4 regions of the Paraliobacillus sp. JSM ZJ581 genome follow, and region 4 is predicted to be linked to each of the others. Evidence: riboswitches for the same ligand, from Rfam matches in the RefSeq annotation. Region 4 holds a riboswitch; each other region holds the start of a gene.
The links. A riboswitch is a leader RNA that binds a small molecule or an ion and turns the genes downstream of it on or off. The one in region 4 is predicted to bind S-adenosylmethionine.
Positions count from the first base shown of each region.

Region 1: it holds a riboswitch for S-adenosylmethionine, as region 4 does, so the genes downstream of both, ACH6CY_RS14800 (DUF2292 domain-containing protein) here and ACH6CY_RS02490 (hypothetical protein) in region 4, are expected to answer to the same signal.
Region 2: it holds a riboswitch for S-adenosylmethionine, as region 4 does, so the genes downstream of both, ACH6CY_RS03310 (sodium:solute symporter family protein) here and ACH6CY_RS02490 (hypothetical protein) in region 4, are expected to answer to the same signal.
Region 3: it holds a riboswitch for S-adenosylmethionine, as region 4 does, so the genes downstream of both, ACH6CY_RS09565 (methionine ABC transporter ATP-binding protein) here and ACH6CY_RS02490 (hypothetical protein) in region 4, are expected to answer to the same signal.

Region 1 covers NZ_JBISEP010000040.1:122-5,255, forward strand. The annotation lists gene ACH6CY_RS14790 (DUF5082 domain-containing protein) at 249-674, shown strand; gene ACH6CY_RS14795 (YwqI/YxiC family protein) at 675-968, shown strand; SAM riboswitch class I at 1,180-1,282, shown strand; gene ACH6CY_RS14800 (DUF2292 domain-containing protein) at 1,423-1,611, shown strand; gene ACH6CY_RS14805 (bifunctional homocysteine S-methyltransferase/methylenetetrahydrofolate reductase) at 1,774-3,615, shown strand; gene metE (5-methyltetrahydropteroyltriglutamate--homocysteine S-methyltransferase) at 3,662-5,134, shown strand, end outside.
Region 2 covers NZ_JBISEP010000003.1:72,884-78,017, forward strand. The annotation lists gene ACH6CY_RS03295 (DEAD/DEAH box helicase) at 1-18, opposite strand, end outside; gene ACH6CY_RS03300 (methyl-accepting chemotaxis protein) at 350-2,131, shown strand; gene ACH6CY_RS03305 (hypothetical protein) at 2,334-2,513, opposite strand; SAM riboswitch class I at 2,970-3,077, shown strand; gene ACH6CY_RS03310 (sodium:solute symporter family protein) at 3,193-4,827, shown strand; gene thiT (energy-coupled thiamine transporter ThiT) at 5,027-5,134, opposite strand, start outside.
Region 3 covers NZ_JBISEP010000015.1:21,731-26,864, reverse strand. The annotation lists gene ACH6CY_RS09590 (arsenate reductase family protein) at 1-30, shown strand, start outside; gene gcvH (glycine cleavage system protein GcvH) at 81-467, shown strand; gene ACH6CY_RS09580 (toprim domain-containing protein) at 568-930, shown strand; gene ACH6CY_RS09575 (thioredoxin domain-containing protein) at 942-1,256, shown strand; gene ACH6CY_RS09570 (TlpA disulfide reductase family protein) at 1,251-1,664, opposite strand; SAM riboswitch class I at 1,847-1,961, shown strand; gene ACH6CY_RS09565 (methionine ABC transporter ATP-binding protein) at 2,119-3,135, shown strand; gene ACH6CY_RS09560 (methionine ABC transporter permease) at 3,137-3,805, shown strand; gene ACH6CY_RS09555 (MetQ/NlpA family ABC transporter substrate-binding protein) at 3,867-4,697, shown strand; gene ACH6CY_RS09550 (YuzK family famiily protein) at 4,887-5,072, shown strand.
Region 4 covers NZ_JBISEP010000002.1:154,976-160,109, reverse strand. The annotation lists gene ACH6CY_RS02500 (carbohydrate ABC transporter permease) at 1-146, opposite strand, end outside; gene ACH6CY_RS02495 (extracellular solute-binding protein) at 223-1,512, opposite strand; gene ACH6CY_RS02490 (hypothetical protein) at 1,925-2,239, opposite strand; SAM riboswitch class I at 2,313-2,415, opposite strand; gene ACH6CY_RS02485 (NAD(P)H-dependent oxidoreductase) at 2,529-3,080, shown strand; gene ACH6CY_RS02480 (TraB/GumN family protein) at 3,238-4,404, shown strand; gene ACH6CY_RS02475 (hypothetical protein) at 4,650-4,823, opposite strand; gene ACH6CY_RS02470 (LysR family transcriptional regulator) at 4,820-5,134, opposite strand, start outside.

The sequences.
Region 1 (5,134 bases), on a different contig from region 4:
TAGTCATGTTAATAAAAAATAGCTGAATTTTTTATTGCACTCGTTGAAGAATAGCATCTCAGGTTATGTTTACATGATGAGAAGGTGCAATTTACATTCATAATTAAACTGTTTCAAGCAAAAGAAAAATGGTAATATGTACCCAGTTTTACAAATAGTAATGGTTTGAATGGATTTATTTGTTATATTATGATTATAATAAACTATTAAATAATCGATATAATATACTGAATAAGGATGTGATAACTTTGTCAGATAGTGACTTTCTTAATAATGCTTTCCATGTAATTTCTAGCAGGTCTTCAGAGATAGATGAAAAAATATCACGATTAAAACGAGCAAAACGATTAATTACTGATGAACAAGACGATGCGTTGTCCGCTGTAGAAACAATAAAAAACCCTAGCTTGAAAAAGGGATGGGTAAGTTTAAAAGCAGAGGAATTTTATACGTCTCGTGATGAAGCATATCAAACAATTAAAAAACATATTCACAATTATGACTCCTACGTTACAACCATTAATTGGAAAATAAAACAGTTTGAATTGCAAAAAAGTTCTTTAGAGTTTGCTAGTACGATTGCAAATCAAGCTGATTCGTTGCTTCAGCAGGGAGAGGATGCAATAGATGCGTTTAGTAGAAAGATAAGTGAATTAAAAGGTAGGTTGTTCTAAATGTTCGTAACATTTAATAAAAGCAGTAGTGGTGGGAAAGAAATAAAGCTACCATTTTATCTATTTAAGTCACAATTGGATCAAGCAATATGGCGTTTAAACCAATTGAAGTTTCCTAAGCCTGATGATAATTATGGGAGAAATCAATTGAATTTCACAAAAGAGTGGTTAGAACGTGAAGAATCGATTCATCAGTTATTTACTCAATATAAAGAGATAGTCAGAAGCAATATTGATGATACGGAAAGAAGTGTAAAGAAACTGAAAGAGCAAGATGAATCAATGATCAGGTGAATGATATTAAAGTATAAATGATGTATGGGAAGTAATAATGGGAGTAGCTTTTTACCCGTTTTTAAGCTTTATTATATATGGCGATAATAAAAGGGAATTTCTAAGAAAACAGGGAGATTCCAATTACATTACTCCATAATAGCAAAATGACAGTTGACAATATATGAATTTAAGTGTAAAGTAATCTCTACAATTTAAATAAAACTGAATTTTCTTATCCAGAGAGGTGGAGGGACTGGCCCAACGAAGCCTCGGCAGCAGACTTTTTTAGTACTGTGCCAATTCCAGCAAGCTTTATGCCTGAAAGATAAGAAGAGATATAGATGCATACATCCATCCTCTTCTTATCTTTTATAGGAAGAGGATTTTTTATGGTGTATTTTTAAAGGCATTAGCTTTACAAGTGAGACATATTTGAAACTTGTACTTACAATACTAGAAGGGGAGATGAGAAATGGGTAAGCTTGATCAAGTAAAGTTAGATTATCTAAATCATATTTTGCAAGACATTGATTATGGATCAATTGTTTTGACTGTACATGATGGGTACATTACGCAAATTGATTCAACCGAGAAAAAAAGGTTCCAAAAAAAAGGTATACAACCATCTCAAAAAGAACGTAAACTACAGAAAAATAAATGATTTGCCGATTAGACAACTAAAGGCATCTTCCACTCTATTCAATCATAAGATTGATAGCGTGTGAGATGCCTTTTATTTTTGGCATAAACGAGAGAGTAATTAGATTATCAAAGAGATAAAACAATGATGTGAAGGCGATTAAATAGTGGAGGTGAAGTAAGTTTGGATTTATTAACATCTTTAAAAGAAAGGATTTTGATTGCTGATGGAGCGATGGGGACTATTTTATATTCCCATGGTGTTGATCGAAGTTTTGAAGCATTAAACCTTACGCACCCTACTCAAGTTCAGCAGATACATGAAGCTTATATTGCTGCTGGCGCGGATGTGATTCAAACGAATACTTATGGTGCTAATTATATTAAACTTGCTCGATACGGTTTAGAAGAACAGGTGAAAAAAATAAATCAAACAGCGGTCCAAATTGCTAAAAAGGCAAGTAATAAGCGTTCGTACGTTTTGGGGAGTATTGGTGGAATTCATGGTACTAAAACGATAGTAAAATCAACGGAAGAAATTAAACGTAGTTTTAGAGAACAATTATATTGTTTGCTTTTAGAAGGGGTAGATGGGCTTATTTTAGAAACGTATTACAATTTTGATGAGCTAGTAACGGTTTTGGAAATTGCGCGTGAAGAGACCGATTTACCGATTATTACGAATGTTTCCATGCATGAGACTGGAGTGTTGGAAAATGGCTTGCCTCTCTCAAAAGCTTTAAAACAGCTAGAATCGCTTGGTTCCGATGTCGTTGGTGTCAATTGTCGTTTTGGTCCATCGCAAATGATTCGATCATTAGAATCTGTTCCCCTCTTGGATAAGGCTTTTCTAGCAACGTATCCGAATGCAAGTTTACCGGCTTATCGAGATGGCGTTCTTTATTATAAGAATGAACCGAACTATTTTGAATCATGTGCACTTGATTTAAGGAACCAAGGTGCTCGTCTAGTTGGTGGTTGTTGTGGAACGACACCAGAGCATATTAGATCGCTTGCTATAGGGATGAAAAATCTTAAACCGATTAAAGAAAAAGCTATTGTTCAAGAGGAAATTAAAGTAATATCACAACGAAAAAAAGGGAACGAATCATTAGCAGAAAAGGCAAAAAAACGAAAAACGATTATTGTCGAATTAGACGCACCAAAGCATTTAGATCTTACCGAGTATATTCAAGGGGCAAAGGCATTAAAAGAAGCAGGAGCGGACGCCATCACACTTGCGGATAACTCATTAGCAAGTCCTCGAATTAGCAATATAGCGATGGCAACATTATTACAAAAACATGGTATCAGACCACTTGTCCATTTAACTTGCCGTGATCGAAATTTAATTGGCTTACAATCACATTTAATGGGATTACACACACTCGGCATAACAGAAATATTAGCGATAACCGGAGACCCAACCAAGATTGGTGATTTCCCTGGAGCAACCTCTGTATTCGATGTTAATTCATTTAAATTAATTGAGTTAATTAAAAAAAGTAATAATGGAATTTCTTTTTCAGGTAATACATTAAGAGAAAAAACTGCTTTTCATGTAGCTGCTGCTTTTAATCCTAATGTGAAAATCGTAGAAAAGGCGGTAAAACGACTAGAAAGAAAAGTGCTCAGTGGGGCGGACTATATTTTAACACAACCAATTTACAGCCCAGAGGCGATTTTTGAGTTAAAACAAGCAACCGCTCATATAGAAGTCCCCATTTTTATAGGAGTTATGCCATTAACATCAACTAAAAATGCTGAATTTTTGCATAATGAAGTTCCAGGAATTAGATTGACCGATGAAGTGCGAGAACGAATGAGAGCAACTGTAGGTAGCAAAGCGGCATCAACGGAGGAAAGTATTTCCATATCAAAAGAGTTAATTGACACAGCATTGGAACACTTTAATGGAATATATTTAATTACTCCATTTATGCGATACGACATATGTGTGAAGCTGGTGGAGTATATCCAAGAGAAAACAAGTCTGACAGCCAAAGAACAAGAAGTGACAACATAGAAAAAGATTTGTAATAGAGTAAAAAATATAATGGAGGAGATTTGGTATGACAAAAATAAAAAGTTCAAACTTAGGTTACCCACGAATTGGAGAGAAGAGAGAATGGAAAGAAACGCTTGAAGCGTACTGGAATGGAAATATAACAGAAGAGGAATTAATTCGAACAACAGATGAAATACGTCTAACTAATCTGCGAAAACAGAAAAATCAAGGAATCGATTTGATCCCTGTTGGTGATTTTTCGTTATACGACCATGTCCTAGATACTTCTGTTGGATTTGGGATCGTACCGAATCGATATGACTACACTGGAGGTAAGGTCGATGTTGATACATACTTTGCAATGGCGCGTGGTGTGGATCAAGTAATCGCATCAGAAATGACAAAATGGTTTAATACAAACTATCATTATATCGTTCCTGAGTTGAATGATGCGAAACCTTCGCTTGTGGAAAATCGAGCACTTAAATACTATAAAGAAGCGAAAGAAAAGCTAGATATTGATGGGAAACCAGTTATTTTAGGACCGATCACTTACTTGAAATTATCGAAGGGTTTTGAAGACAGACAGTTTAATGAGTTAGTTGATGTGTTTTTACCTTTATACGTACAAATTCTACAACAGCTAGCAGATGCTGGTGCAACATGGGTTCAAATAGATGAGCCAATTTTTGCTACGGAAGTAGGGGAGGATGTATTAGAAGCGACTGAAAAAGTCTACCAAATATTTGCAAGAGAAGTGCCAGGCTTAAATGTTATTTTTCAAACTTATTTTGAAAAAGTATTTCACTTTGAGAGAATTAGTAAGCTCCCAGTAAGAGCTATTGGGCTAGATTTCGTTCATGGAGATTCATTGGAACTGTTAAAAACATATGGTTTTCCAAAAGATAAAACACTTGTTGCAGGAGTGGTGGATGGTCGTAACGTGTGGCGTGCTAACCTAGAAGAGAAAATTACTATTCTAGAGACGATTAACTATTTTGTGAGTGATGATCAATTAATTATTCAGCCGTCTGCTTCTTTATTGCATGTACCTGTTACGAAAACATTAGAACAAAAATTGGATCCGATTATTTTAGAGGGGCTGTCCTTTGCAGATGAAAAGCTACAAGAAGTTTCTATTCTAACGAAAGGATTACGAGAGGGACGTGGAACGATCCAGAACGAAATAAATGAAGTGAACGAGGCATTAGCCAGATTACAAGCTACTTATCGCTCAAATGATGCAGTTAGAAACAGCGTTGCTTGTTTAACAGAAGCAGATGCGGAGCGAAGTCCAGATTTTTCAACACGAATTAAACAACAGCGTGAGCATTTAGCCTTGCCTTTGTTACCAACTACCACGATCGGAAGTTTACCTCAAACGCCTGAAGTAAGAGCTACACGAACTAAATGGCGTAATGATGAAATAACAGATCAAGCGTATGAAACATTTGTGGAAAATAACATTAAACGTTGGATTGCGCTGCAAGAGGAATTAGACCTTGATGTGCTTGTACACGGAGAATTTGAACGTAAT
Region 2 (5,134 bases), on a different contig from region 4:
CATAATGATCTCCTTCAGTAAGAACTGTATTTTTAATAGTTTATCCAACTATATCACAAAAACGAAAGAGAAATAAGTGCACTATAATATTGAAAAATAAGTCAAGCATATAAAGTAGCAATAATGAGAAGAAATGCATCGCAAAGCTGTAAATAGATAATTGAAATAGAGCAAGGGGGGATAACGCTAATATCTCTTTTTTGTCTGAATATATACACATTTCTTTATTTTTGCCGAAGATAGTATAAAGAAGCGTTTTATTTCCTTCTATAAAGAGAAAGGGTGAACAAACATAATATAGAAATAAGTTTAAAAATAAATTTTTCCAAGGAAACGAAGGGGGTTGCTTATGAACATTTTATCAAAACTAAAATTCAAATTACCACTTATCGTGCTTTTATTATTAATTATACCTTTAACAGTTGTCGGAATTATTTCCTTTAACAAAACAGCAATATTAGAGAAAGCCATTATTGAAAAAGAAAATATCGAAGCCTTCTCATCCAAATATGAAGACATTTTTCAAGAATACGAAGCAAAATTAAAACAAATGGTGGAAATGGAAGAATTTCAAGTCAATCAAATTAATCCACCTGAATCAGAAGAAGAATATACAAATATGCCTCGAGCGAACAATCCTGCGCTGACTAGTTATTATGAATCTTTTTTATCCGAACTAGCTATCAAGGATAACTTCATAATGAATCTATATGTCGGTACACCAGAAGGCGCATTGTATTTGCACCAAGTTGATGATTCTGCTAATTTATCAGGTTATGATTCAACAACAACAGATTGGTACCAGCTTGCTGTCAATGCTCAAGATGAAGTAGCTTGGACAGATCCGTACATCGATACTGGCAGCGGAAAGTCTACCATTACACTCGCTAAAACCGTAAAAAATGAGGATGGCGACATTGTTGCAGTAACTGCAATCGATTTTGAAATGTCACGACTGGCAACGATGATTCGTAAAGATATTCTGATAACAACTTTTATCACATTGGGGGTTTCAGTCGTTATTGCCATGGTTATCTTCATTTTCCTTATACGCTCGTTATTGTTCAACATTTCAACTCTTAAGTCCGAAATGAACCGATTAGCTGAGGGCGATTTAACAGGAGAAAAGGTAGTTACGAAATCTAAAGACGAATTTGTAGATTTAGCTGAATCAGTCAATACAATGAAAGACAACTTATATGAAATGATTAACCATTTAAGTAATGTGACAACAAATGTACACAAACAAAGTGATCATTTATCTCACTCATCAAATCAAGTAAGAGAAAGTAGTGAACAAGTCGCAGCAACAATGGAAGAACTTTCATCAGGTGCAGAGTCGCAGTCTAATCATGCGGTTGATTTAGCAACAGCAATGCAACAATACAATCAAACCGTCACACAGGCCACGAAAAATAGCACTAGTGTGGCAAAAAACTCGGATCAAGTGATTCAATTAAGTGATGAAGGAGCTAAACAATTAGATCTATCAGTTGAACAAATGAAAGAAATCTATCAATTAGTTCAAGACTCATTTAATAAAGTTAAAGGATTAGATCAACAATCTATTGAAATAGAAAAAATTGTTTCTGTTATTCAAGATATTGCAGAACAGACGAATCTATTAGCACTTAATGCTGCAATTGAAGCCGCTCGAGCAGGTGAAGAAGGTAAGGGATTCGCAGTAGTCGCTGATGAAGTTCGGAAGTTAGCAGAGCAAGTTAGCAAATCTATTACTGACATTACAACCATTGTTCAATCGATTCAGATAGAGTCGAATCAAGTTGCACATTCCTTAGAAGCGGGGTATTCTGCCGTTGAAAAAGGATCGAATCAAATCCAAAAAACTGGACAAGCATTCCAAGGAATTAACCAATCCATTACTGACATGGTTGGAAAAGTACACACTATCGCCAATGATTTACAAACAATCGCTTCAAATAGTCAAAAAATGTATACGTCAGTGGATGAAATTGCTGCTATCTCCCAAGAATCTGCAGCAGGTATTGAGGAAACAGCAGCATCTACGGAAGAGACCAATACTTCTATGGAAGAAGTAGCTAAAAGTGCTGACGAATTAGCCCAACTAGCTAAAAGTTTACAAACACAAGTCGACCAATTTAAATTATAAAAAACAAATGCTCAAACATTCGCTTAGTGATATACGGACTAAACCGAAACGTAGGAGATAACGAAAACACAGCGACACAACAATCGATTTTAACTTACCGTACGTAGGTTTAGCTAGACATAGATAATCTTAATATCTATCAAGAAACAGCATGTTTTATCATTTACTAATGAACGAAACATACTGGGACAAGGGGCTTACCTCATGTCCCAGTTTTTCTTTTACTGTTAACGAATCGTTTCGCTTTGTCCCATTTATCTCCTGCCTTAATATCATTCGCTTCACTTCTATAATATGATACATAATCGATGAAACGTTCACTATTTTTTGATGTATAAGGAGAGTCTAACTGTATGATTCCGAATAACAATAAGCGAACCATCAAACAATTCAAGTTATTCACCTGTTTCTTGGTACATTCTCTTGTGATATACCGTAATAAAATAGGTGTGTCATTTCAACCCTATCTGCCACCTTCAATTAATCACTAGTTTTCAAGAAGATAACAGAGATAAAATGAGCTAACAATCATTCTAATAGATGTTTTCCTTATCTATTTATATCAATCGTCCAAATAAATAACCCGAACGTTGATTCATTAGTAATTACAACTACACACACTCCCTTACTGGAAAAAATAATGCGCTCATTTTGTTTTATCCCCTATTCGCATGCATACCTATATCATGAAATTCAACAAATACTACTCAATCAATTGAACATTGCCATACTTAGCGCTATGCAATTAAGGTATTGGGTTGCTTAGTTAATATTAAAAAAATTCAGAATAACTTGACAATATTAATGAATACCGATATGATTAGTAGAAATTTAATTATTCTTATCCCGAGTGGTGAAGGAAACTGGTCCTATGATCCCACAGCAACCATTTGTCTCGAGCAAATAAGGTGCTAAATCCAGCAGCTAATCAGCTGAAAGATAAGAAGGAATTTTTCCTGTTTGGAAATAACCAAAAAGAAAACCTTCTTCTTAAGCATTAGCTAAGAAAGAAGGTTTTTTCGTTTGTAAATAGTCTGCTTATAAAATAAAGGAGTGATTATGTGACAGAATATGGTGCTTGGATGATTGGTTTTGCTCTAATTTATACTTTGCTTTTAATTATTGCTGGTAATGTAGCTCGAGTAAAAGCATCCAGTGGAAGTAATTTTTTTGTTGGCGGTCGAAATTTTCGATGGTGGACAGTTGCATTTTGTATTACTGGCTTATTCTCAGGGTCAACTTATATTTCGATTGTGGAATTATCTTATCTTACAGGTATTTCTGCTATTTGGTATGGCATTGCTGAAACGGTTCAAGTTTTAATTATTGCATTGTTAATGATTAAGTCATTTCGCAAACGTATGATGGTTACCGTATCTGGATTAATTGGTGATCAATTTGGTCGAGCTGCCAAAGGAATTGCTGGATTAATTACTGCTTTTGCTTTTCCAATGTGGTCGGTTGCAACTGCTATCGCCTTTGCTTCTGCACTAAATGTGTTTACAAATATTTCTCTTAGTGTCTCGATTGCATTTACAGCTATTTTATTGTTTATCTATTTACAAGCTGGGGGAATGTGGTCGGTTGCTTTCACACAAACAATGAACAGTACTGTATTTTTGAGCATGTTTATTATTGGCACGATCGCTTTTTTTATTAACCCAGGTATAGAGGGTTTAGTGCAACTTGCTCAAACTAATCCATCCATGTTTCATTTCGATGCAGTAGGGATTCAAGTAATTGTTGCATGGTTTGGCACTTTTTTAGTAAATGTCATTTTAGCACAAGCTGCATTTCAAATGGCTTTATCCTGCAGAACACCTGAAGAGGGGCAAAAAGGGGTAATCGGAGCTGTTTTTCTAGGTATTCCTTTTATTATATGTGGTATTCTATTTGGTTTAGCAGCGGCAATCGTTATTCCAGGAGAAACACTTGGATTAGTTGCCTTACCAAAATATTTAATGGAAGTTTTACCTGCCCCCTTAGTTGGATTGTTTTTCTTGGGAATTTGGGCTTGTGCATTGAGTTGGGGAGCACCATGTCAATTTTCTGGTGCTACTAGTTTGGGAAAAGACGTAGGGAGTGCCATTTTCCCAAATACAACAAGTATACAGTTAGTTCACTATACAAAGCTTTCTCTGCTGTTACTTACAGGGTTAATGATAATATTTGGGTTGCTACGAACAGAACAATCTGCTTGGTGGAATGTACTTGCATGGACAACAAGAAATGCTGCTACATTTGCTCCAGTAGTTGCAGCATTATTTTGGCCTGTTGTTACAAAACATGCGGTCGTTAGTTCTTTACTCACAGGTTTTGTTACTGGACTACTATGGTATCATTTAGGGGGATGGCAACCTACTGTTTTCTTTTTAGATATTCATCCTGTATGGATCGGTATGTCTACCAATGTTTTAACAATTATTAGCGTCACCCTTTTAACGAATTATCGGAATATACAGGTATCTTTAAAAAATCATTCAATAAAAGATTATCTTGCTGTCTACTTTAGTGTAGTGCTGGCTATTTCTACTGTTGTTTTTTTCAAACTATTGCATGAGCTAGGTTTACTAGGCTTATTAGGTTTTTCAACGATCGTCACCTTATTCCTAACGATCATTTTATTTGTGCGTGAAAAGAGAGAAGTGCAATATTATTCCCAAACAGCAAATGTGCCTATTGATCAAATGCAATAAACCAAAGCATAAATATTCGGTTAGCGATGGATGGACTGAATCGATAAATGTTAATTTATCGTATAAAAAGGTGATAGAAATCTTAATAATAATTGGATGTAGCTAACTTTAGCATTTGTCGACGTACAACGTCATTGGTAATTTACGCTAAGCAACTAAAAAGAGATTAAACCTAGTTAACTAGATTTAATCTCTTTTTTTATATTCGATCTCTTATAATTAATCTTGGTGATGTGCTGATTAGCAAAACAAGTAAAATAGAACAAAAAACAAATGCACCTAACATCGTAACACCATTTGTTAAAAA
Region 3 (5,134 bases), on a different contig from region 4:
GAAGAATTATTTGAACAAGCATGGAGATAAAATAATCTTAATAGTTTTAATATAAATTTATTATTCAAGGAGGTCTACCAATGCATATTCCAAAGGAGCTACATTATTCAAAAGAACATGAGTGGATAAAGATAGAAGGAGAAACAGTTCGAATTGGTATTACGGAGCACGCACAAGATGAATTAGGTGATATTGTCTTTGTTGAATTGCCAGAAGCAGGCGATACGATTGAAGAAAATGAACCTTTTGGAAGCGTAGAGTCAGTAAAAACCGTTTCAGAATTATATGCACCGCTTTCTGGGAAGGTTATCGAAGTGAATGAAGAATTAGATGATAGCCCTGAATTTGTTAACGAATCACCTTATGAAAAAGCTTGGATGATTGTTGTTGAACCTAATAATACGAGTGATATTGACAAACTGATGACTGCAGAACAATACCAAACAATGATCGAAGAAAAGGAATAAATTAAATCATCCCTTGTTACAATTATAATTGTAACAAGGGATGATTTGTTCATATGATATAGTATAGAAACATTTGCTTTTTCGAAAAGGTGGAATCGAAATGAATAAAGATATGGCTGAATCAAAACGTATACTAATTGTTGAAGGTTTAACAGATAAGATACAGATTGAGAAAATCGTTACAGACGCTATTACTATCATATGCACAAATGGTACATTAGGTGTTGAGAAAATGGAACAATTAATTAATGATTTCCAATTAGATGATTGTGACGTATTTATTTTAGTCGATGAAGATGAAGCTGGTCATAAGCTTCGAAAACAGTTAACAATAGAACTTCCTCATGCACAACACATTTATATAGATAAAACCTATCGTGAGGTAGCTGCTACACCTGAAGTAGAGCTCGCGACAGCATTAGTTAGCAAACATATTAATGTGGATCCGATTTATCTTATTTGAAGGAGTTTCAAATGAAGCAAATAGTGAAAGAGAATAGTCATGTATTCAATCAATCGCAACAATTGATATTTATTTATAGTCCATTTTGTCGAACTTGCCAATTGGCCAGAGACATTTTAAGAAAAGTTGAAAAACAAACGAATGCTCATCTCTTTTATGAGATGAATGCAGGTTTATTTCCTACGTTTATGCAAACGAATAAAATCGGAAGTGTTCCTTGTGTTTACATTAAGTTTGCTGACAATACAATTGAAAAAATTTATTCTATAAGTAATATCGAAAAAATAGCAAAAACTTGGTCAGTATTTGGCTTTAATAAATCATAAAATTGTACCTACTGCTTCTACAATCTCTATCATTGTACTTTGTTCACCAAATACACGATAGATTTCACCTTGCTGATTAATAATCACAGTAGTTGGTACACCTTCACATTTAAATAGATCATAGACTTCCCTATCATTGTCTTTTAATGTAGGTTGGGTAAGGAATTTAGTTGTATAACTTACTGCCTCTCCATCATTTCGTTCTCTTCCTGTCACATTTATTGTCACCATCTCTACTTTATCGTCATTTATTGAACGATAAAGTTGCTCTTTTTTAGGCAGATCGGAACTACAGTCCGGACACCACGATACCCAAAAAGTTAAAATTACAATTTTTTCTCTATAGTCGGCTAGTTTGAAAATACCTGGTTGGTTGATATACGGTAAAGTAAAATTAATCGATTGCAACAATATACCCCTTCCTAATACGTTTATCTATTTTGTACTTAATTTTCTATAAGCAATTTTTGATGTTACAGCATTATTGTAAAGGATAGTACTGTACTTACTCAACTTTGAAAAAAAGTTGACATATGATTAATATCATGCTACCATGTCAATTAAACAAAAAATAGAATATGCATTTGAATCTCTTATCAAGAGAGGTGGAGGGACTGGCCCGATGAAGCCCGGCAACCGTTAAACAGTTTATGTTTAAAATGGTGCCAATTCCTGTAGAGCAATAATTGCTTTTGCAGATGAGAGAACAGATTAATTATAGACAAAGTGTCTTTCTGTTCTCTACAACAGGAAGGCGCTTTTTATATTGCAGGAGAAAGATTCATAGATTGTAAAATTATTTTAAGCATCCATGAGCTAAAGTACAGAAAAATTATAGGTGATTAAAGAAAGTAGGAATAAAATGATTAAAATTAAGCAGCTCTCAAAAGTGTTTCAAACAAAGGACACAACGATCCAGGCTGTTAATGCACTTGATTTATCCATCGATAAAGGAGAAATATTTGGTGTCATTGGTTATAGTGGAGCGGGTAAAAGTACCTTTATTCGTTTAATTAATCGTCTAGAAGAGCCGACATCAGGTCATGTAACGATTAATGATCAAGAAATTACAGCTTTATCAAAAAATGCATTGCGTTTATCAAGACAAGAAATTGGGATGATCTTTCAACATTTCAATTTATTATGGTCACGCACGGTACGGGAGAATATTATGTTCCCATTAGAAATAGCTGGCATTTCAAAAGCTGAGCGATTGGAACGAGCTGATGAATTAATTCGTCTTGTTGGATTAACTGATCGAGAAGATGCTTATCCTGCTCAATTAAGTGGTGGACAGAAACAACGTGTTGGTATTGCAAGAGCTTTAGCTAATAACCCGAAAGTGCTGTTGTGCGATGAAGCGACATCGGCATTAGACCCTGAAACAACGGATTCCATTCTGTCATTACTTGTTGATATTAATAAAAAATTAGGATTAACCATTATTTTAATTACACATGAAATGCATGTGATACAGAAAATTTGTCATCGTGTTGCAGTAATGGAAGAAGGACGTGTCGTTGAGCAAGGGAATGTGATGGATGTTTTTTCTCACCCGAAACAATCGGTTACCAAAAAGTTTGTAGAACAAGTGATGGGTAAACCGAATGATGAATTGACAGATGAATCAATACTGAAACAGATCGATCAAGGGAAAATTTTACGCTTGCATTTTTTAGGTGAAACAGCAAATCAGGCTACAATTAGTCAAGTTGCGAAAAAATATAATGTTGACTTAAATATTTTGCACGGGAATGTGAAGCAAACACAGTCTGGTGCATATGGAACACTTTTTGTTCAAATAACAGGTGAAGATGAGGAAATAGAAAAAGCAATCAACTTTATTACTTCCACATCTGTTCAAGTGGAGGTGAAGTAACATGTTCAATCAACTTTTTCCAAATGTAGAATGGTCAGGTATTGTGGAAGCAATGCTTGAGACCTTTTATATGACGTTAATCGCATTAATTGGAACATTTATTTTAGGGATGGTCTTAGGATTATTCTTATATTTAACATCACCGGGTGGTATTTGGGGAAATAAAGTAATTAATATCATTGTAGCTACGATCGTTAATGTATTCCGTGCAATTCCATTTGTTATTTTAATTTTATTATTATTCCCTTTTACGGATTTCTTAATCGGAACGCTTCGTGGGCCAAATGCAGCATTACCTGCACTTATTATCGGGTCTGCCCCTTTTTATGGAAGATTAGTAGAGATTGGACTCCGAGAAGTAGATAAAGGAGTGATTGAAGCGGCGAAGTCAATGGGTGCAAAAACATCAACCATTATTTTTAAAGTGTTATTAAAGGAATCTACTCCAGCGCTAGTATCTGGTTTGACTGTTACGGCTATTGCGTTAATAGGATACACAGCAGTCGCAGGTATTATTGGTGCTGGTGGGTTAGGGGATTATGCCTATTTCTATGGTTTTTTACGGGGGTACAATGATGTAGTGTTCATGTGTACTGTGTTGATTGTTATCATTGTTTTTGTTTTTCAATTTATTGGTGATGGAATTACGAATAAATTGGACAAAAGGTAATATTAATTCTTGTTTATTACAAGAAAAATATAAAAGTCATAAGCTAAAGGGGAGAATTAAAATGAAAAAAGTATTACTTTTATTGTTTGTTGGATTATTTGCTGTCGTATTAGTTGCTTGTGGAGATGAGGGAGAAGGTTCAGACGAATCAGCAACTTCAACAATTAAAGTGGGGGCAACTAGTGTACCTCATGCCCAAATATTAGAAGAAGCAAAACCGTTGCTAACGGATAAAGGGATTGAACTAGTGATAGAAGAGTATCAAGATTATGTTTTGCCGAATAAAGATTTATCAAGCGGTGATTTAGATGCGAACTACTTTCAACACATTCCTTATTTGGAATCTCAAGTGGAAGATTTTGAATATGATTTTGTGAATTTGGGTGGTATTCACGTAGAACCAATGGCTGTCTATTCTAAAAATATCAAAAGTGTAGAAGATATTTCTAAAGGAACAGAGGTTATCATTAGTCGTTCTGTTCCAGATCATGGACGAATACTAGCTCTATTTGAGTCTGAAGGCTTAATTACTTTAGATGAAAATGTTAAAAAAGCAGAAGCAACGATTAATGACATTGTCGAAAATGAATTAGATTTAACATTTTCTCCTGATGTAGATCCAGCTGTATTACCTGAGATGTATGAAAGAGAAGAAGATGCCCTTGTGGTAATTAATACAAATTATGCCATTGAAGCTGGTTTGTCACCAGTTGATGATTCCTTATTTATTGAAGGGGGAGAATCTCCTTACGTAAATGTTATCGCAGTTCGTAGTGAAGATGAGAAAGATGAGGCACTATTAACATTGGTAGATGTACTTCAATCAGAAGAAATTCAAAACTTCATTACAGAAAAATACAATGGGGAAGTCGTTCCTGTTGGTGCCGAATAAGTAGAAAAAGCAAAAGCTAATAAACAATAGAAAATCGAACCTATTATTGCTATGTTATTGTTATTTGATTGGTTTGGATATAGATAAGCTCAAACCCCTTTGTATGGTTTGTCAGTAGTTTTGTTGCATTTTTTTATAAGTGTTACAATAATGATGTCAAATCAAGAAAGGAAGGGTTTATTTTAAACCATGGACAATTTAGCTTTAAATTACACATCTGAAATGGAAAAGGCGATGCAGCAAAATCATGGCGTTGGTTATGCTGAATACGGCCAAAATTTAGAAAAACGTTTAGAAATCGAGCGAAAAAGAGAAAAAAGCCATCGAAAATGTTTGAAGATAGTTACAGAAATGGAGCAACAAGCACACCGTTAATAAATGAATAAATTTAACAAAATCCCTCGTAACAATAACGTTATGAGGGATTTTTCGTAAAG
Region 4 (5,134 bases):
TTCCAAGTTGTTATTAAAAAAGAGACGGTAACCACTAATAGTAGTATCCCTTTCATATAACGCTTGTTATATAATTGACCTAATCCTGGAATGACAGATAGTAACGTAGCTCTGTTTCGTCGTTGACTAAGATTGATTTTTTTCAGCGAAGCCACTTTATTTCCTCCCTTAATACAAGTGCTATATGGGGAGGGGCGCTTCCCATATAGCAGTATCTAATATTTATTCTGTAGCTCCAGATGCCTCTATGTTATCTGAAATCGTTTGAACGGCTTCGTCTAGCACATCTTCAACAGGTTCCCCTTTAGAAATAAATGAGAGTGCGTTATTAATAGGGTCCCAAATCTGTTGCATTGCAGGAACGCCAGGCATTGGCTCGCCGTAAGTTGCTTGTTCTGCGAATGCAGAATAGATTGGATCATCTGCTATTGCTGGATCATCGATAGAATCTACACGAGCAGGCATTTCGCCAGCAACATCATAGTAAAGCATTGCGTTTTCTTTATTAGTGATATAAGACATGAAATCTTGTGCCCACTCTTTGTTATTTGAGTAATATGATAATAAATAAGCTTTTACACCTACGAATGATTTTGGATGCTCGCCATTATCTAATGTCGGGAGTGGGGTTGCTTGTAAATCATCTCCAAGTGCATCATGATATTCTCTTACCATCCAAGGACCGTTAATAACAGCGGCGACTTTTCCTTCTTTAAATAATCCGTTCATAATATCGGGAGTTAAATCTTGAGGGATGTAATCGTTATCAAACCAAGACTGCATTAATTTACCACCCTCTACAGCACCATCATTGTTTAAACCGATATCGCTAATGTCGTACGCACCATCATTGTTAGCGAATACATATGCCCCGTTACCAGAGAAAAACGGATATGTGAAATAGAAATTTGCTGCTTCCATTAAGAAACCATATGCATCATTGCTAGTATTTGTTTTTTCTTCGGCAATGGTCATTAAATCGTCCATTGTTTCTGGTGCGCTATCAACCAATGCTTGGTTATAGAATAGTGAGTATGTTTCGGTTACTGCAGGATAACCCCATGTTTCACCGTCATTTGTTACAGCGCTTATCGCTGCATCTGTGTATTCTGCTGCTTTATCATTTAAATTAACTGGATCAATTAGCCCGCGTAGAACTAAGTCACCAATTCTATCATGGGGTTGGAAGATGATATCTGGTCCGTTTCCTGCGGGTCCTTCAACATCCAATTTTTCAATTTGATCAAGCATATTAATTGGAATCGCTTCAATTTCAATGTCAGTTTCTTCTGTGTATTTTTCGGCGATTTGTCCTACAGCTTCTTCCTGCTTTTCTTCTGCGTTTACCCAGATGGTTAATTTTTCTGGTTTTTCTGGCATTTCCACAGCTTTTTCTTTTCCTTCGTCATTACCGTCACCAGTATTTTTTGAACCTGTTTCTTCTGGACCGCAGCCTACTAGTGTGCCTGCTAAAAAAAATATTCCTACGAAAGATAAAAACCATTTCTTCATAACACATAAGCCTCCTTGTAATGATAATATAGGTTTTAATGAAAACGGTTGCGCATGTTTCTTGTGAATTATTATAACTTGCCTAAAAGAATTTTACAATACTAAATACAAATAAAATGTTGGTTTTTTAATAAATATAACGCTTACAAAATAAAACGAATAATTATATACTTATGATAGACGTTATGATCAAGTTCTAATTAAGTATATTTTTTTAATAAATATACTTAATTAGTGCAATCGATTGTTCGAATTTATAGTAGGAATGAATGTATATGCTTCATACATCTGTTTATCATCGTGCTGTATCTCCGTTTGTTTATAATTATCAAATAAAGACACAATGAGGTATTGCTTTGTTATGTCCCAATGCGTAGTTGTCTTATCTTATGATAGGCAAATAACAACACCGTTATATGATTGGGAATCCTTGGTGTAGCAATTGGTTGCAAATATAATGTTCTAGTGCGTGTTGCTGTTTTTGCTTTAATTGCAACACTTTCTTCTCTGTTAATTTTAACTTGAAGCATCGGTAAGAGTCGTCTTTAATTGCTAATTGATAGGTTTTATTTTCGTTTGTTTTTTCAAAGTGGAAGGTATATCCTTCTTCATAATTAACTAATAGCTTTGAAACTACAGTGATTACTTCTGCGAAAAAAAGTTTGTGTTGATCTGTTCTTTGTTTGTTAACCAAATAGATCACTCCTGTTAAATTTAAATGCAACATATATTAAAAAGTGATAAACGAAAAACCCCTCTTCATCAAATGATGAAAGAGGGGTTACTTATATAACCGTTATGATTCATCATCCAAAGCATTTGCTTTGCTGGTTGGGGCACCTTGCTAATTGTAGGTTGCCGTGGAGTCCTAGAGCCAGTTCTCTCGTCCACTCTTTATAAATATATGTTGTTAGCCTAATTATAACATATATTTATCATTATTTCCTAAAAATCAAATTAATATTTCAATTTTTAAGACATATACTCTGTAAAGATGAGAGGAGGCGTTTGAAAAAGTGAAACAAGTTTTATTAATAAACGGCCACCAATGGTATGCACATAGTCAAGGGAAGCTTAATCAAACAATGTTTGAAGCCATCCACAAACAATTAGAAAAAGAATATAATGTTGCAACAACAGTTGTTAATCAAGGGTTCGAGGTAGAAGAAGAAAGAGAGAAATATTTATCTGCTGATATAGTCATCTACCAGACCCCAATTTTTTGGTTTAGTTTACCTGGAAAGTTCAAAAGTTACTTTGATCAAGTATTAAAACGCGGTGTTTTTTATGCAAAGGGAGAAAGGTATGGAAGAGGTGGTCTGTTAACAGGGAAGAAATATATGATTTCCACAACATGGGGCGCACCATTAGAAGAGTTTGGAACAAAAGATGGTTTTTTTAATGGTAAAACAGTGGAAGATGTTCTTTTTCCCATCCATTGTATGCACCGTTATATGGATATGGAGCAACTAGAAAGCTTTTCTGTACACAATATCTTTAAAGATTTACAGGTCGATAAGTATGTAAAAGATGTTAAACAACATTTAAAAAAAGCGCTGAAAGAATAATGAGAGAAAAATTAAAAGTAAATAAATCATATAATCGGCGAACGAAATTCATGTTAAGTGATCGTTCGCTAGTTTTTTTCTAAATTTATGTGCAATAATATACTTTATGATAAAATAATTTATATGTGCATGTATTTTATAAAAGGAAGGTAAGTTCATGTCGGAAGAAAATATAACAAGAATAGAACAAGATGGAAAAGAGTTTATCTTGATAGGGACTGCGCATGTGTCAAAAACAAGTGCAGAACAAGTAAAAGAAGTTATTGGGAATGAGCAACCAGATACGGTATGTGTTGAATTAGATAAGCAACGTTATCAGTCTATTATAAATGGTGATCAGTGGAAAGACATGGACATTTTTAAAGTGATTAAAGAGAAAAAAGCCTCCCTGTTATTGATGAATCTTGCTGTTTCATCTTTTCAGAAACGTATGGCAAAGCAATTTGGTATAGAGGCAGGACAAGAAATGATTCAAGGTATCACGTCTGCGAAAGAAAATAATGCACAGTTAGTATTAGCTGACCGTAATATTCAAATTACTTTTGCAAGAATTTGGGGTGGCGTAGGTTTTAAAGGGAAAATGATGCTTTTAGCCCAAATTTTGGCAGGTATTTTCACGAAAGAAACAATAACAGAAGAAGATTTAGAAAAAATGAAAAGTCAGGACTCTATTCAATCGATTCTGAGTGAATTTACTGAGTCATTTCCTCGATTGAAAAAACCATTAATAGACGAACGGGATCAATATTTAGCTCAAAAAATTAAACAAGCTCCTGGTGGAAAAATTGTTGCTGTGTTAGGTGCTGCGCATGTACCTGGTATAACAAAAGAGATTAAAAAAGAGCATGACTTAAAAGCTTTAACATCTGTACCACCAAAATCTAAAGTGCCTAAAATCATTGGTTGGTCGATACCGATTTTGATTATTGCACTGATCGCGTTTACTTTTCTAAATAACCCAGCTGCAGGTTGGCAACAAATGCTGAGCTGGTTATTGTGGAATGGTACATTCTCGGCATTAGGCGTAGCAATTGGATTGGGTCATCCATTAGCAATTGTTACTGCATTTGTAGCTGCTCCAATTACATCCTTAAATCCATTAATTGCAGCTGGTTGGTTTGCTGGTTTTGTACAAGCCTTTGTCAAAAGACCACATGTTTCTGATTTTGAAAACTTATCAGAAGATGTTTTCACTGTAAAAGGGTTTTGGAGGAATAAAGTTACTCGTGTGTTGTTAATTATCGTCCTAGCTAATCTTGGTAGTACATTAGGAACGATTATTGCGGGGACGGATGTTGTACGGTTATTTATCAATAATATATAAGAAGTAAAATCTCCACATCACATAATGGTGTGGAGATTTTCTGAAAACAAAGGTGTGACGTGAAAATTGAACAGTAAAAGACTGTTTTGATCGGTTTGATATTTTTATCGACCATTTGATTGAGAAAATAATGTATGAATGCCCGATAAATCGAATTAATCAGCCATTCACACACAAAAATAAAGTACGAATGGCTGAAATATATCTATTTTGACATTATAAGCCATGCGACGAAGCGTCATTTCCTATTTTACAACGACATTATATTTGGAAGCGCCGTATGTATAACCTAAAAGTAAAAAGCGGTTATTTTCTGGATAAGCTGCTTGTATTTCTGTTTCCGCTATATTTCTGCTTGGATACTCGTACATAAAAATAAACCAATATGATGCATCAGTAAATGTTCTAATTGCCCTCAATATGCGTTACTCAGTTTTTGCAAAAAAGCCTCCACATTTTTCTTTTCTTTCATAATAGGTGACACGATATATGAGAAAGTTCGTGTTAATTGCTTATTATTGATTGGTAGGATCACCAAGTTTCCTTCCAACACTTCCCGCTCAATGACACTTTTTGAAAGTAAAGAGACTCCTTTTCCCTGCATCAATGTCTCTTTAATTCCCTGATTACTGTTGATCGTTAGAAATGCTGTTGCTTTCAATCCTTCTTTACGAATGACATGATAAAGATACTCCCTTGTCCCAGATCCTTTCTCGCGGGTAATCCAAAA